Regions from separate parts of the Allobosea sp. CCNWLY174 genome, predicted to be linked through region 1. Evidence: predicted binding sites of a transcription regulator. Region 1 holds the regulator's gene; each other region holds the start of a gene.
The links. The regulator LexA, encoded in region 1, represses DNA repair genes until DNA is damaged. The targets are predictions, from matches to a motif close to TGTTCNNNNTGTGTTCNG.

Region 1 (3,629 bases):
GGTCGATGTCGGCGACAAGGCCGAGACTGTCCGCACAGCGATCGCCGAAGGCCATGTGGTGATGCAAGCCGAGACCCTGGCGATCGTCCGCGACGGCGAGGCCAAGAAGGGCGATGTGCTCGGCACCGCCCGCCTCGCCGGCATCATGGCGGCCAAGCGCGCCCATGAACTGATCCCGCTTTGCCACCCGCTGCTGCTCAGCAAGATTTCCGTGGACCTGTCGATCGACGAAACCCTGCCGGGCGTGCGCGTCCGCGCCGAGGTCAAGCTGACCGGCAAGACCGGAGTCGAGATGGAGGCGCTGACCGCCGTCAGCGTCGCCTGCCTCACTGTCTACGACATGGTGAAGGCGGTCGATCGCGCCATGCATATCGAAGGCGTCCGACTCGTGCATAAATCCGGCGGGAAGTCCGGAACCTACGAGATCGCAGGACCATAGGCATGAGCCTCACCCCCGTCCCGGTCGCGCTCAAGGCGCTGCTCGACAGCGTGCCCGGCCCGACGCCGGCGCAGACGCTGGCGCTGGCGCACTGCGCCGGCCGGGTGCTGGCTGAGGACGTCGCGGCGCTCAGGACCCAGCCGCCCTTCGCCAATTCGGCCATGGATGGCTACGCCGCCCGCGCCACCGATCTCACCCTGGGCAAAGAGCTCAAGGTCGTCGGCGAATCCGCCGCCGGCCGCGGCTTTTCCGGCCAGGTCGGGCCCGGCGAGACGGTACGCATCTTCACCGGCGCGCCGATCCCCGACGGTGCCGATGCGATCCTGATCCAGGAGCATGCCGAGGGCGTCGGCGGCCAGGTCATCCGCGTCGTCAAGCCAGCGGGCAAGGGCCAGTTCATCCGCCCGGCCGGGCTGGATTTTCAGACTGGCGAGATTCTGCTCAAGGCCGGTCGTCGCCTCGATAGCGCTGCGCTCGGTCTGGCCGCCGCTGCCGGCCACCCGACGCTTTCGGTCCGCCGCAAGCCGCTGGTCGCGATCCTCGCCACCGGCGACGAACTCGTCCTGCCGGGCGAGCCGGTCGGCCCCGACCAGATCGTCGCCTCGAACAGCTTCGCTCTCGCCGCGCTGATCGAGGAGGCCCGCGGCACGGCGCTCGATCTCGGCATCGCCCGCGACAACCACCCCAATCTGGCCGCCAAGATCGAGGCGGCGCGCGCCGCCGGCGCCGATGTCCTGATCACCCTCGGCGGTGCTTCCGTCGGCGAGCACGATCTCGTCCAGGCGGCCCTGAAGGCGCAGGGCATGGCGCTCGGTTTCTGGAAGATCGCAATGCGCCCGGGCAAGCCGATGATGATGGGCCGCCTCGGCCCGATGGTCGCGCTTGGCCTGCCCGGCAACCCGGTCTCCTCGATCGTCTGCGGCCATCTCTTTGCCATGCCGCTGGTCGAGGCGCTGCTCGGCATCGCCGATCCCGAGCGCGACCGCAGCGAGCCCGCCACTCTGGCCGTCGACCTGCCGGCCAATGACGAGCGCCAGGACTATCTGCGTGCCACCACCGAGATCATTGAGGGCGAGCGACGGGTCAGGCCCTTCGCCAAGCAGGATTCCTCGATGCTGGCGAACCTGTCGCGGGCCGAGGCGCTGGTGATCCGCCCGGCTTTCGCCGAGCCTGCCAAGGCCGGCGATCCCTGCCGCGTCATCCGGCTGCGCTAGAGCATTTTCGAGCGAAGTGGACACCGGTTCGCGTGAAGAAAATGCGATAAAGCGAAGACCTAAAGCAATTCCGCGGTTCGGAGAATTGCGGAGTTGCTTTAGTCAACTCTCCCGCTCTCAGGTTGTCATCCCGGACAAGCCGCGCAGCGGCGCCGATCCGGGATCCATTCCGGAACCTCTTTCGGGATCCCGGTCTCCATGCAGTCGCCCGGGACGGCATGTCTCAAATAGGATCAGTTCTCATCACAGCGCTCCCCTTGCGGAACACAAGGCGAACGCGTATGGTGTTCGTGCTTTGTTTCGATTCTAGCCCGAGAGGCGAGCGGCGCGACCATGCTGACACGCAAACAGTTTGAACTGCTTCGCTTCATCCAGGAGCGCCTGCGGGAATCCGGCGTGCCGCCCTCCTTCGACGAGATGAAGGATGCGCTCGATCTGCGTTCCAAATCCGGCATCCACCGGCTGATCATGGCGCTGGAGGAGCGCGGCTTCATTCGCCGGCTTCCGAACCGGGCACGTGCGCTCGAAGTCATCAAGATGCCGGACGGCATCGGCGGGCCGCAGGCACAGCGCGGCCGCTTCAGCCCCTCCGTTGTCCAGGGCGGCCTCGGTCAGACCCCGCCTTCCCCGACGCCGGCAGCCAATCTGACGAAGCCGCGACCATCGGCTGCGGAAGACAGCGGGCGCTCAACCGTCTCGATCCCGGTCATGGGCCGCATCGCCGCCGGCACGCCGATCTCGGCGATCCAGGACCGCAGCCACAGCGTCACGATGCCGGCCGACATGCTCGGCGGCGGCGAGCATTATGCCCTGGAAGTCCGCGGCGATTCGATGATCGAGGCCGGCATCCTCGACGGCGACACCGTCGTCATCCGCAAGCAGGACACCGCCAATACCGGCGACATCATCGTCGCCCTGATCGACGACGAGGAAGCGACGCTGAAGCGGTTGCGCAAGCGCGGCTCCTCGATCGCGCTCGAAGCCGCCAACCCGGCCTATGAGACGCGCGTGCTCGGGCCCGACCGGGTCAAGATCCAGGGCCGGCTCGTCAACCTGATGCGGCGCTACTGAATCGCCTCGGCATCCTGTGCCGGCTCCGCAGTTGCGGCTGCAGTTGCCGGAGCAGGCGCTGGTTCTGACGCCGGCTTCGGTTCCGGTCGCGCCCGGGTCCAGGGGCGCAGGCGCGTGACCTCGTCGGCCGTATAGGCGCGCCAGCCGCCGCGGGCCGCATGATACGCCGTCGCGCCGTCGCGCATGAGCGCGCTGCGGTCGATCAGGCGGGCTGCGCAAGGTGCTGTCCAGTAGAGCGACGTCACCACGAGATCGGCGCGCAGGCAGTCCTCGACCAAGGCGATCCGGTCGCGCGTATAGGCTACCGAGCGGCCATCCGGGAGGCGGATGACGCAGCCACGCGGATCGCAAGCGGCGCCATTGCGCAGCGCCGCATCGTCGGGCGCACGCGAATCGCCGTCGGCATGCAGCCATTGCGTGAGCACGAAGCGGCTCGGCTTGCCGGCCAGCACCATCTTGCCCTCCGGCCCCCGCACCAGCACACCCGAGCCGTCTCGCTCGATCAGGATGTCGGGCCGCGACGGGGCCGAGGCCAGCGCCAGCCCGCCGACCAAGGGCAGCGCGGCAAGGAAGCGCAGCGCCGTCGTCCACAAGGTCAGCCAGAGCAACGACAGCGAGAACAGGATCAGCGCGGTCGAGCCGAAAGCGGGCAGCACCACGGTGGAGCGGTCGATGCCGGCGACCCAATGGGCGAGCTGGAGTACATATCCGGAGGCCCAGCCCATCAGCGCCCAGGCCGGCCAGTCGAGTCCGAACGGATAGGCAAGCACGCCGAAGACCGCGGCGGGCATCACGATCAGCGAGACGAAGGGCAGCGCCAGCGCGTTGCCGAGCAGGCCGAACGGGTTGAAGGTCTGGAAATGGTAGACGCCATAGGGCGCCGTCGCCGCGGTCGCGACCATGGT
Region 2 (3,629 bases), on a different contig from region 1:
GGCCCATCGCGCCACCAGTCCGGCGCGATCCGCTCCGGCCCCTCGGCCCGGGCGATCTCATGCAGCACGCGCCGCCAGCGGAAACGCAAAGGCGGGCCATCGGGCACCTCGGCCAGGGTCTCGACCGGCTGGGGCGGCTCGAAGAGCTGGAGCGGGCGGGCCGGCGGCTCGTCTGGCTGGGCAACGGGCCAAGGCAGCGCCTCGTTCGACTTAGCTGCGGCTGGGACAAGCGCAGCCTCCTGCTCAGGCTGATGGCTGTCCCGCGCGACGAAGCGCAAGACGCGCTCGCGGCCGAAGCGAGTAACAAGACGATCGACGAGATCGGCGACCGCCTCCTCCTCGACGGCGCGCCCGTCGAGGCTCGCCTGCGGCGTGCCGAGGGGCTCGCAGACCGGCACAGCGAGCCTGATCGCGTCATAGCCGAAGCCGGGGTCGAGCGGGTCGGCCAGGCTGTCGATACGCTCGCGATAGAGCCGCAGGATCGCGGCGACGTCGCGCGAGGGCCGGCCGGTCTCCAGCTGAAGCCGGCGCACGGCGCCGTCGCTGCGGAAGAAACTGACCTCGAAGGCGCGGCCGCCCTCGCCGCGGGCCTCGAGCAGGCGACCGGCCTCGCCGAGCAGGTGGGCGACGATCTCCTCAAGCCCGTCGGTATCCTGCAAAGGATCGGGGAAATGGCGCTCGACCACGCAATCGGGCGGCGGACGCAGGGGCGTGATCCGGGCATCCTCATGGCCGAGAACGCGGCGCAGCTTCGTGACGAGCGCCTCGCCGAAGCGGGCGGCGAGCGTGTGCGAAGGGCGGCCGGCGAGATCTCCCAGCGTCTTCAGCCCGGCACGCGACAAGGCGATCACCGTCTCGGACGAAGCCTCCAACGCGGAGACCGATAGCGGCAGCGTGCGCTGCTCATCCTCGCCCGGCAGCGAGATGGCGCAGCGACCGAAGCGGGAGAGGGCGCGCGCCGCCTGCGGCGTGCCGGCGATGCTGGCGAAGACAGTGAGACCGAGCCAATCCATGCTGCGGCCGACGCGCTGGCGCAGCGCCGCCTCGCCGCCGAAGAGATGGGCGCAGCCAGTGATGTCGAGCACGAGCCCATGCGGCGGATCGAGCGCGACGAGCGGGGTGAAGCGATCGCATAGTGCGGCAAGCCATTCGATCAGGCGCCGGTCGGCAGCCGGATCAGCCTCGACCACTGTCAACTCGGGGATACGGGCGCGGGCATCGGCCAGGGTCAGGCCGCGGGTCAGGCCAAGCTTGAAGGCGCGCTGGTCGCAATCGGCGAGACGCAGCGCACCGCGATCCTTCTCGACCAGGACGAGCGGACGCTCATCCGGCCCGGCGGAGCCCCGGCGGCGCAGGCGCTCGCTCGCCAGATAGGGAAACCAGAGGGCGAGATAGCGGCGCTGCATATCCCGCTCCATTCTTGCTGCCTCCCTCGCTCCCGATCCTGTCCCGGAAACATCGCTCGTCACGGTTCCACTCCACACGCCACTCACGCTCACCCAGGCCGCCGCGATGGCGCAGCAGCCGCAATCCGAAGGCGGGATCGCCCGGCGCCTCCGCCTCCCGCGCCCGCGACGGCAAGGGGCGCACCTGCCAGCGCGTGCTGGCGGCGCTGGGCTGCGGCTCTGCCGCCACCCGCAGCAGCAAGGTCAGGACGCCGGACGCCTCCGCCGCCAGCGCGAGGCGCCGACTGGCGGTCAGGTCGAACTGGCGCGGCGCGCCCCAGGGCTCGATCAGGGTCGCCCCGAGCGCGGCGCAACGTGCCGCTTCCGCGCCGGCCCGCAGCGCGCCCTCGCCATCCCGGACCCGGACCAGCAGGATCTGCGCGGGATCGAGCCCGAGCTCGGCCAGGCCCGGCGGATGCAGCTGTCCGGCCTCGGCATCGAGGAAATCCTGCCGGACCCAGAGCACTGGCCGCGAGCCGGCAGCGCGCAAAGCCAGCGCCGCGGCGAAGCCCGTGGCGGCGGGCAGGTCGGCCCCGGCCGCGGCGTAGACCTCATGCAAGGCGGCGCGCGCGATCCCTCCCCCCAGCGGCTCGTCCAGCGAGGGCGATCCGAACGCGACCCGCTCCACCGGCGAAAGCTCGCGCGCCAGCCCCGCCAGAGCGAGGCTCTGCCGTAAGGCTGTCAGGGATCGGGTGGAGGCGTCTGCCATAGGGTCACATGTTCACTTTTTGTTCCAGTCATAAAGCGACTCCAAAACGCGCCGGAGTCAAGTCCGCATCCGCTTCCGCTTGCCTGCGAGCGGCTCGCTGCTGTCATATCGGGGCAAATCGGATCACCTATCCGCTGTGCGCCGCAAGCCCGCGGCCTCGCCTGGAGACCGCCATGAGTTCGGGACTGTTCGCCCTTCTCGACGACGTCGCAGCCCTGGCCAAGGTCGCCGCGGCCGCGCTCGACGATGCCGCCGCGCAAGCGACCAAGGCCGGCGCCAAGGCAGCCGGTATCGTCATCGACGACGCAGCGGTGACCCCGCGCTACGCGGTCGGCTTCGCGGCGGAGCGCGAATTGCCGATCATCGGCAAGATCGCGCTCGGCTCGCTGAAGAATAAGCTCATCTTCCTGCTGCCGGCGGCGCTGGTGCTCAGCCTCGTCGCGCCCTGGGCGATAACGCCGCTCTTGATGGCGGGCGGCGCCTATCTCTGCTTCGAAGGCTTCGAGAAGGTCTACGAGCTCGTCGTACCGCACGCGCATCACGACGAGGCCGCCGGCGAGGGCGGCACCGATATCCTCGACGCAAAGCAGCTCGAAGACCAGAAGATCGCTGGCGCGATCAAGACCGACTTCATCCTCTCGGCCGAGATCATGGCGATCACGCTCTCCGGCGTTACCGACTCGTCCTTCTGGATGCAGGCGCTGGTGCTGGCCGTGGTCGGCCTCGGCATGACCGTGCTGGTCTATGGCGTCGTCGCCCTGATCGTGAAGGCGGACGATGCCGGCGTCGCGCTGGCGCGCAGCAGTATCCTCCCGATCCGGCTCCTCGGGCGCGGCCTCGTCACCGGCATGCCGCCCTTCCTCAAGGTGCTGAGCGCGGTCGGCACGGCGGCGATGCTCTGGGTCGGCGGCGGCATCATCATCCATGGCCTCGCCGGCTATGGGCTCGCCGGGATCGAGCATGCCATCCATGCCGTCGCCGTCGCGGTCGGAGGCGCCTGGCCGGCGCTCAAGGGTGCGCTCGAATGGCTGACCACGGCGGCCGCCTCCGCGGTTTTCGGACTCGTCATCGGCGGGCTCTGCCTCGTCGGCATGCATTTCGTCGTCGAGCCGGTGCTGAAGGCGCGGCGTGGCAGCGGCACGAAGACTGCCGCCGCCGAGGCGAAGCGGCATTGAGCGCCGCCCAAGCGCAGGCCCCATGCGTCTGCGGCAGCCGCGCGCCTTGCTGAAATCTGCTAGCGCGATTGGACAAGCCCGTCGCGCGGGCAACCGGTCCGTTCATGCTGCAATTCCTCGCCACCAGTACGCCCTTCTTCGCGGTGATCGCGCTCGGCGCCTTCACCGCCTGGCGCAGCCTGTTCGCGGCCGACACAGTCAGGGTGTTCAACACATTCGCCTTCATGGTGGCGACGCCGGCGATGGTCCTGCGGGTGATGTCGCGCCAGCCGATCGCGGAATTGTGGAACGGCGTCTTCT
Region 3 (3,629 bases), on a different contig from region 1:
CGCGCGCCAGCGTGGTGCGGAAGCGGGTCTCCTCCAGCTTCAGCGTCTCCGAAATCAGCGCCTCGGCCCGGATCAGCTCGGGATAGGCCTGGCCCATCTCGCGCACCAGCGCCGGCACCAATTTGTGCATCAGCGGGTCCTTGGCGCCGAGCAACTGCGCATGGCGCATGCCGCGCCGCATGATCCGGCGCAGCACATAGCCGCGGCCCTCGTTAGAGGGCAGCACGCCATCGGCGATCAGGAAAGCGGAGCAGCGCAGATGGTCGGCGATGACGCGATGGCTCGCGCTCATCGGCCCGTCGGAGGGGACGTTGGTGAGATCGGCGATGGTGCGGATCAGCGTCGCGAACAGGTCGATCGCATAGTTGTCATGCGTACCCTGGAGCACGGCGGCAATACGCTCGAGGCCCATGCCTGTGTCGATCGAGGGGCGGGGCAGGTTGGTCCTGATACCGCCCGCGGCCTCCTCATACTGCATGAACACGAGGTTCCAGATCTCGATGAAGCGGTCGCCATCCTCGTCGGGCGAGCCCGGAGGGCCGCCGGGGATGTGGTCGCCATGATCATAGAAGATCTCGGAGCATGGGCCGCAGGGGCCGACATCGCCCATGCGCCAGAAATTGTCGGAGGTCGCGATGCGGATGATGCGCGAATCCGGCAGGCCGGCGATCTTCTTCCAGAGCGTGTGCGCCTCGTCGTCCTCGGAGTAGACCGTGACGGTCAGCTTGTCCTTGGGCAGGCCGAATTCGCGGGTGACCAGGGTCCAGGCATGGGTAATCGCCTGTTCCTTGAAATAGTCGCCGAAGGAGAAGTTCCCCAGCATTTCGAAGAAGGTGTGGTGGCGGGCGGTGTAGCCGACATTGTCGAGGTCGTTGTGCTTGCCGCCGGCGCGCACGCATTTCTGCGCCGTGGTGGCCCGCGCGTAGGGTCGCTTCTCCTGGCCGGTAAAGACGTTCTTGAACTGCACCATGCCGGAATTGGCGAACATCAAGGTCGGGTCGTTGCGCGGCACGAGCGGGCTCGACGGCACCACTTCATGGCCGTTCGACTTGAAGTAATCGAGGAAGGTCGACCTGATCTCGTTGACGCCGCTCATCGCAATCTTGGCTCTGTTCTGGTGGGGCCGGCCGGCCCGGCGCAGTGGTTCTAGTCAGCCCATGTGCGCCTGTCCAGAAAGCGCCCGCAAGGACGCCATACCGGCAAGCTGCTGACCACAAAACGGAAACGGGCGACCCGAAGGCCGCCCGTCGACTTAACTACCCCAAGCGCGGGTTTGAAGGCTCAGGCTTCGCCCTCGTCGAGGTCCTCGGCAGTCGGATCGGCGTTCTCCAGGATACGCTCGGCGACCAGGCCGGAATTCTGGCGGATCGTCGTCTCGATCTTGGCGGCGACGTCGGGATTGGCCTTGAGGAAGCTCTTGGCATTCTCGCGACCCTGGCCGAGGCGCTGGCTGTCGAAGGAGAACCAGGCGCCGGATTTCTCGACGATGCCGGCCTTGACGCCGAGATCGACCAGTTCGCCGGCCTTCGAGATGCCTTCGCCGAACATGATGTCGAACTCGACCTGCTTGAAGGGCGGCGCGACCTTGTTCTTGACGACCTTGACGCGGACCTGGTTGCCGGTCGCTTCGTCACGCTCCTTCAGCGTCGAGACGCGACGGATGTCGAGGCGGACCGAAGCGTAGAACTTGAGCGCATTGCCGCCGGTGGTCGTCTCGGGCGAGCCGTACATCACGCCGATCTTCATGCGGATCTGGTTGATGAAGATGACCATGCAGTTCGAGCGCGAGATCGAGGCGGTGAGCTTGCGCAGCGCCTGGCTCATCAGACGCGCCTGCAGGCCGGGCTGGTTGTCGCCCATCTCGCCCTCGATCTCGGCACGCGGCGTCAGCGCCGCGACCGAATCGACGACGAGCACATCGATCGCGCCGGAGCGGACCAGCGTGTCGGTGATCTCGAGCGCCTGCTCGCCGGTGTCGGGCTGCGAGATCAGCAGGTCGTCGAGGTTGACGCCGAGTTTGCGGGCATAGACCGGGTCGAGCGCGTGCTCGGCGTCGACGAAGGCGCAGACGCCGCCCTTCTTCTGGGCTTCGGCGATGGTGTGGAGCGCGAGCGTGGTCTTGCCGGAGGATTCAGGGCCGTAGATCTCGACGACCCGGCCGCGCGGCAGGCCGCCGACGCCCAGCGCGATGTCGAGCCCGAGCGAGCCGGTCGAGACCGTCTCGATCTCGATCGCCTGCTGGTTCTTGCCCAGGCGCATGATCGAGCCCTTGCCGAAAGCCCGTTCGATCTGCGAGAGCGCCGCATCGAGCGCCTTGGCCTTGTCCATAGAAGAGCCTTCCACGAGCCTGAGATTTGCCTGATTCACGACGTGCGCTCCTTATGGCAGGGGCGCGACCACATCTCAATCCGCGCCATGGCGATGACTATGGTCATGGTTTGTTCTCTCTCGCAAGTTCTTTTTTTGTTCTTGTTCCAGCGCGTCCCGGTTGTGGTCCTGCAGGATGATCGCGACCGGCTCCCAGGGTATAAGGCGTCATGCGCAAGTCCCTGATCAAGCTCCTCCTGATCCCGCTCGACCTCGTCGTCGGGTTCGTCATTCTGGTCGACGAACTGCTGCGGCCGCTCTACCGGCCGCTGATCGCCTGGTTCGCCTCGCTCAGGCTGGTGGCGCGGCTGGAAGATGCGATCGGGCGGCTGCCGCCCTATGGCGCGCTGGTCGCGCTGGCGATCCCCTTCGCCATCGTCGAGCCGCTGAAGCTGCTCGGCCTGGTGTTCCTGGCGCGCGGGGCGCTCACGGCCGGCATCGTCACGACCGCGGTCGGCCATCTTGCCGGCTTCCTGCTGGTCGAGCGCGTCTACCATGCCGGGCGAGCGCAACTCCTCACCATTCCCTGGTTCGCGCGGATCATGGGCTGGATCGATGCCATCCGTCAGGCGGTGATCGGGCGGATCAAGGCCAGCGCTGCCTGGCGGCGGGCGGTCGAACTCGTGCAGGTGGTGCGTGAGCGCTTGCGAGGCGTGAGGCTCTGGCTCGCCAGCCTGCGCGCCTGATGCGCTCAATCCTCCGGATCGGCCTGCCAGGCGGCCGCGAGCCGTTCCAGCTCCAGCGTGTAGCAATACAGCGCGAAGACGATGGCGAGCAGCAGGCCGGAGCGCCAGACCAGGCTGAAGCCGTCGCCGAGCTTGGTCAGCTCCGGCAGGTGACGCAGGAAATAGAGCGAGGCGAGCGCACCGCCGACGATCGCACCGAGGCGGGCGGCGAAAGCCAGCAGATGGCCGAGAGCCAGGCTGTGGAAGCCTGTGGGCACCGGCAGTCGGTACAGGCGGCTCCAGTAGCAAAACTGACCCAGCAACGCCGCCACGCAGATCTGAATCAGGATCTCGGTCGGTAGCATCTGCTGCTCGCCGATATGCGCGACCAGCACGCGGAAGGCGATGTGGATGTGGAAGAGGATCACCAGCGCGCAGGCCGTCTGCACGATCAGCAACAGCGTGTAGGCGAGGACCGGCCTTTGCGTCATGCGGCTCACGATAGAGGGCCGTCAGGCGCCGATCAAACCGCCTGGCTTTGCGCCGTCGCAGCGAGCGAGGCGGCGGCGCGGCCGGCGGCCTCGACATAGGCGGGGT
Region 4 (3,629 bases), 950 kb from region 1:
GCTGCTGGGAAAGATGCGGTGACGCCGGCATGGCGATCTCGACCTCGCCCGGCGCGACGCGCACAAGCCGGGCGCCGAGCGTCGTCATCATCGCCTGCCTGGCGAAGCTCGCCTCGATGCGAGCGACGATGGCAGGATCGGTCGCCTGGTCAGCCATCAGCGCTCACTCCGCGGCGATCGCCGCCGGGGCTTCGCGCTCGACATGCGCGATCGCAGCGCGCAGTTCGGCGAGACCCGCTCCCGCCAAGACACAATGCTCGGACAGGTGGCGACGGAACAGGCGCGAGCCGCGCCGGCCGGGGAAGAGCCCGACAAGATGGCGGGTGAAGGCATGCAGGCGCCCGCCCCGTTCGAGATGAGCAGCGATGTAAGGCTCGAGCGCCTCCAGCATCGCGAAGGCGTCCGCGACCGGGGCATCCTCGCCGAAGAGCAGCGGATCGACCGCGAGCAGCACTTCCGGGTTCTGATAGGCCTCGCGGCCGAGCATGACGCCATCGAGATGGGCGAGATGCGGCAGCCATTCGTCGGGATGCCTGATGCCGCCATTGAGCGAGACGATCAGATCGGGATTGGCCGCTTTGAGGCGGTAGGCGCGCCCATAGTCGAGCGGCGGGATCTCGCGGTTCTCCTTGGGCGAGAGCCCCTGCAGCCAGGCCTTGCGGGCATGGACCACGAGCGCATCGACGCCGGCCACGCGCACGGCAGCCGTCAGCGCATCGAGCGCGGCCTCCGGGTCCTGATCATCGACGCCGATGCGGCACTTGACCGTGACGGGCATCGAAACGGCCGCCTTCATCGCCGCCACGCAATCGCCGACCAGCGTCGGCTCGCGCATCAGGCAGGCGCCGAAGGCCCCGCCCTGGACGCGGTCGGAGGGGCAGCCGCAGTTCAGGTTGATCTCGTCATAGCCGAAATCGGCGCCGATCTTGGCGGCCTCTGCCAGCAAGGCCGGATCATTGCCGCCGAGCTGGAGCGCGACCGGGTGCTCGACATCATCGAAGCCGATCAGCCGCTGCCGATCGCCGCGCACCACCGCCTGCGCCGTTACCATCTCGGTATAGAGCCGAGCGCGGCGCGACATCAGGCGATGGACGATCCGGCAATGCCGATCGGTCCAGTCCATCATCGGGGCCACGGAGAAACGGTGGTCTGCTGCGGTCATCATCTACGGTCTGGCGTTGCCGGAACCCTGCTGGCGAGCGCAGCGCCGTAGCAGATTTCCCGCCCTCCATATAGTGCGCCGGCGCTCTACTGGAATGTGAGGTTCGCTTTCGCAACGATCTCGGCATAGACGGCGCGGTCGGCGACGATGCGCGCAGCTAACTCGGCAGGAGTCGAGAAATTCGGCAGGACACCGAGCGTCTTGAGCTGCTCCTGTGCCTTCGGATCTGCCAGCGCCTTGCCCGCGCGGCGTTGAGCTTGGCGACGACCTCGAGATTCATGCCGGCAGGACCTGCGAGCCCGATCCAGGTCCGGATCGTGCCGGAAGCGATCCGGCCGCTCCAAGAGCTGTTCGCGCCGATGGCAGAGCGCTCAGCCGCGCTGATGCGGCAATACAGCGTCGACGAACTGGCGCTGATTGCAGACTTCATTGAGAAGGGCACCGCCCTCGCGCTGGAGCGCGCCAGGCAGCTGGAGGGCGACTAGACCGGCGCTGCCGGGCCCGCCGCCAGCCGCTACGCTCGAACGACCGGAAAAAGGGCGCGCAGCCGCCCGTCGCGGAGCCACAGGCCGCCCCACATGAACAGCCCGAGATAGAGGCTGAAGAGAATATGGCTGAAGAGCGGGCTCCCGGCCCGGATCTGCGTCGCCATCGCCCCGCCGAGCAGGCCCATCATCAGGATCGCACCTAGCAGTGCCGTGCGCGGAACGAGGTAGAGGACGAGGCAGGCCAGCTCGATCAGGCCGATCATGAAGGCATAGCCGGCCGGCCAGCCGAGCTGCGCCATCGTCTCCTCGGCCACCGGCATGCGCAGCAGCTTGGGCGTCACCGACGCGCCCAGCATGAAGAGGGCGAAAAGCCCGGTCAGGACGCGGCCCGTCCAGAGCATGGCATTCTTGGTCATACGCATCTCCCTCGATCCCGGTGCCAGAAAACCTCAGCGCTCGTCATCGCATGACAGGAACGATCCGGCGGTCCGGGCCTTGCCGGGCCTGGCTTCTTGCTGACGCGTGACATGGCCGGTGACGTCATTCGACGTTGCCCCGACCGTGCATGTTATGTTCCCCTTTGCGAGCACAGGTCGAATCACGCATGAACGCGCACGTCTATCTCGACAGCCTCAATCCGGCGCAGCGGCGCGCGGTCTCGCATGGCGGCGATGCGGCCCCTGCCCCGCCGGTGCTGATCATCGCCGGCGCCGGCTCCGGCAAGACCAACACGCTGGCGCACCGCGTCGCCCATCTGCTGGTCTGCGGCGCCGATCCGCGGCGCATCCTCTTGATGACCTTCTCGCGCCGCGCCGCCTCGGAGATGATCCGCCGCGTCGAGCGCATCGCCCGCAAGGTGATGGGCGACGGCGCCGGGGTCGCGGTCGATGCGCTGAACTGGGCCGGCACCTTCCATGGCGTCGGCGCGCGGCTGCTGCGCGACCTCGCCGAGCAGATCGGGCTCGATCCCGCCTTCACCATCCATGATCGGGAGGACGCCGCCGACCTGATGAACCTGGTCCGGCACGAGCTCGGCTTCTCGAAGACCGAGGCGCGCTTCCCGACCAAGGGAACCTGCCTCTCGATCTATTCGCGCTGCGTCAACGCCGAGCAGCCGATCGAGGATGTGCTGCGCCTGTCCTATCCGTGGTGCATCGCCTGGGCTGAGGAGCTGAAGCAGCTCTTCGGATCGTACGTCGAGGCCAAGCAGCAGCAGAACGTGCTCGATTACGACGACCTGCTGCTCTACTGGGCGCAGGCAATGTGTGATGGCGACCTCGCGGCCGATGTCGGGGCACGCTTCGACCACGTCATGGTCGACGAATACCAGGACACCAACCGGCTGCAATCGTCGATCCTGCTGGCGCTGAAGCCCGATGGCCGCGGGCTGACCGTGGTCGGCGACGACGCGCAGTCGATCTATTCCTTCCGCGCCGCGACCGTCCGCAACATCCTCGACTTCCCGCTCGCCTTCTCGCCACCCGCTGAGGTGATCACGCTCGACCAGAACTACCGCTCGACGCAGGCGATCCTCGGCGCCGCCAACGCGGTGATCGACCTGGCTGCCGAGCGCTTCACCAAGAACCTCTGGACCGACCGGGCGACGGGTGCCGCGCCCGAGCTGGTCAATGTCCGGGACGAGGCCGACCAGGCGCGCTTCATCGCCGAACAGGTCCTGGAGAACCGCGAGGCCGGCACGACCCTGAAGCAGCAGGCGGTGCTCTTCCGCGCCTCGCATCATAGCGGCCCGCTCGAGATCGAGCTGACGCGCCGGAACATCCCGTTCGTGAAATTCGGCGGGCTGAAATTCCTCGACGCCGCCCACGTCAAGGACCTGCTCGCGCTGCTGCGCTTCGTCGAGAACCCGCGCGACCGGGTCTCGGCCTTCCGCGTGATGCAGCTCATGCCAGGCGTCGGGCCGACATCGGCCCAGCGTGTCATCGAGCACCTGGCGCAGGCGCCGGACGGGGCGGAAGCTC

Region 2: a site for LexA is predicted at 2,164-2,181, ahead of V7S63_RS21300 (ImuA family protein). Genes of this name have one in related genera too.
Region 3: a site for LexA is predicted at 2,454-2,471, ahead of recA (recombinase RecA). Genes of this name have one in related genera too.
Region 4: a site for LexA is predicted at 2,211-2,228, ahead of V7S63_RS05865 (ATP-dependent helicase). Genes of this name have one in related genera too.

The regions. Positions count from the first base shown of each region.
Region 1 is NZ_JBBBBQ010000001.1:250,666-254,294, reverse strand. Features, by position in the region: gene moaC (cyclic pyranopterin monophosphate synthase MoaC) at 1-439, shown strand, start outside; gene V7S63_RS01220 (molybdopterin molybdotransferase MoeA) at 442-1,653, shown strand; gene lexA (transcriptional repressor LexA) at 1,987-2,724, shown strand; gene V7S63_RS01210 (ComEC/Rec2 family competence protein) at 2,718-3,629, opposite strand, start outside.
Region 2 is NZ_JBBBBQ010000008.1:97,657-101,285, reverse strand. Features, by position in the region: gene V7S63_RS21305 (Y-family DNA polymerase) at 1-1,406, opposite strand, end outside; gene V7S63_RS21300 (ImuA family protein) at 1,324-2,154, opposite strand; gene V7S63_RS21295 (DUF808 domain-containing protein) at 2,328-3,329, shown strand; gene V7S63_RS21290 (AEC family transporter) at 3,398-3,629, shown strand, end outside.
Region 3 is NZ_JBBBBQ010000005.1:270,719-274,347, reverse strand. Features, by position in the region: gene alaS (alanine--tRNA ligase) at 1-1,096, opposite strand, end outside; gene recA (recombinase RecA) at 1,282-2,367, opposite strand; gene V7S63_RS17500 (hypothetical protein) at 2,538-3,053, shown strand; gene V7S63_RS17495 (hypothetical protein) at 3,059-3,523, opposite strand; gene V7S63_RS17490 (TetR/AcrR family transcriptional regulator) at 3,556-3,629, opposite strand, start outside.
Region 4 is NZ_JBBBBQ010000001.1:1,199,638-1,203,266, forward strand. Features, by position in the region: gene V7S63_RS05845 (PaaI family thioesterase) at 1-157, opposite strand, end outside; gene dusA (tRNA dihydrouridine(20/20a) synthase DusA) at 164-1,165, opposite strand; gene V7S63_RS05855 (hypothetical protein) at 1,441-1,647, shown strand; gene V7S63_RS05860 (DoxX family protein) at 1,677-2,066, opposite strand; gene V7S63_RS05865 (ATP-dependent helicase) at 2,255-3,629, shown strand, end outside.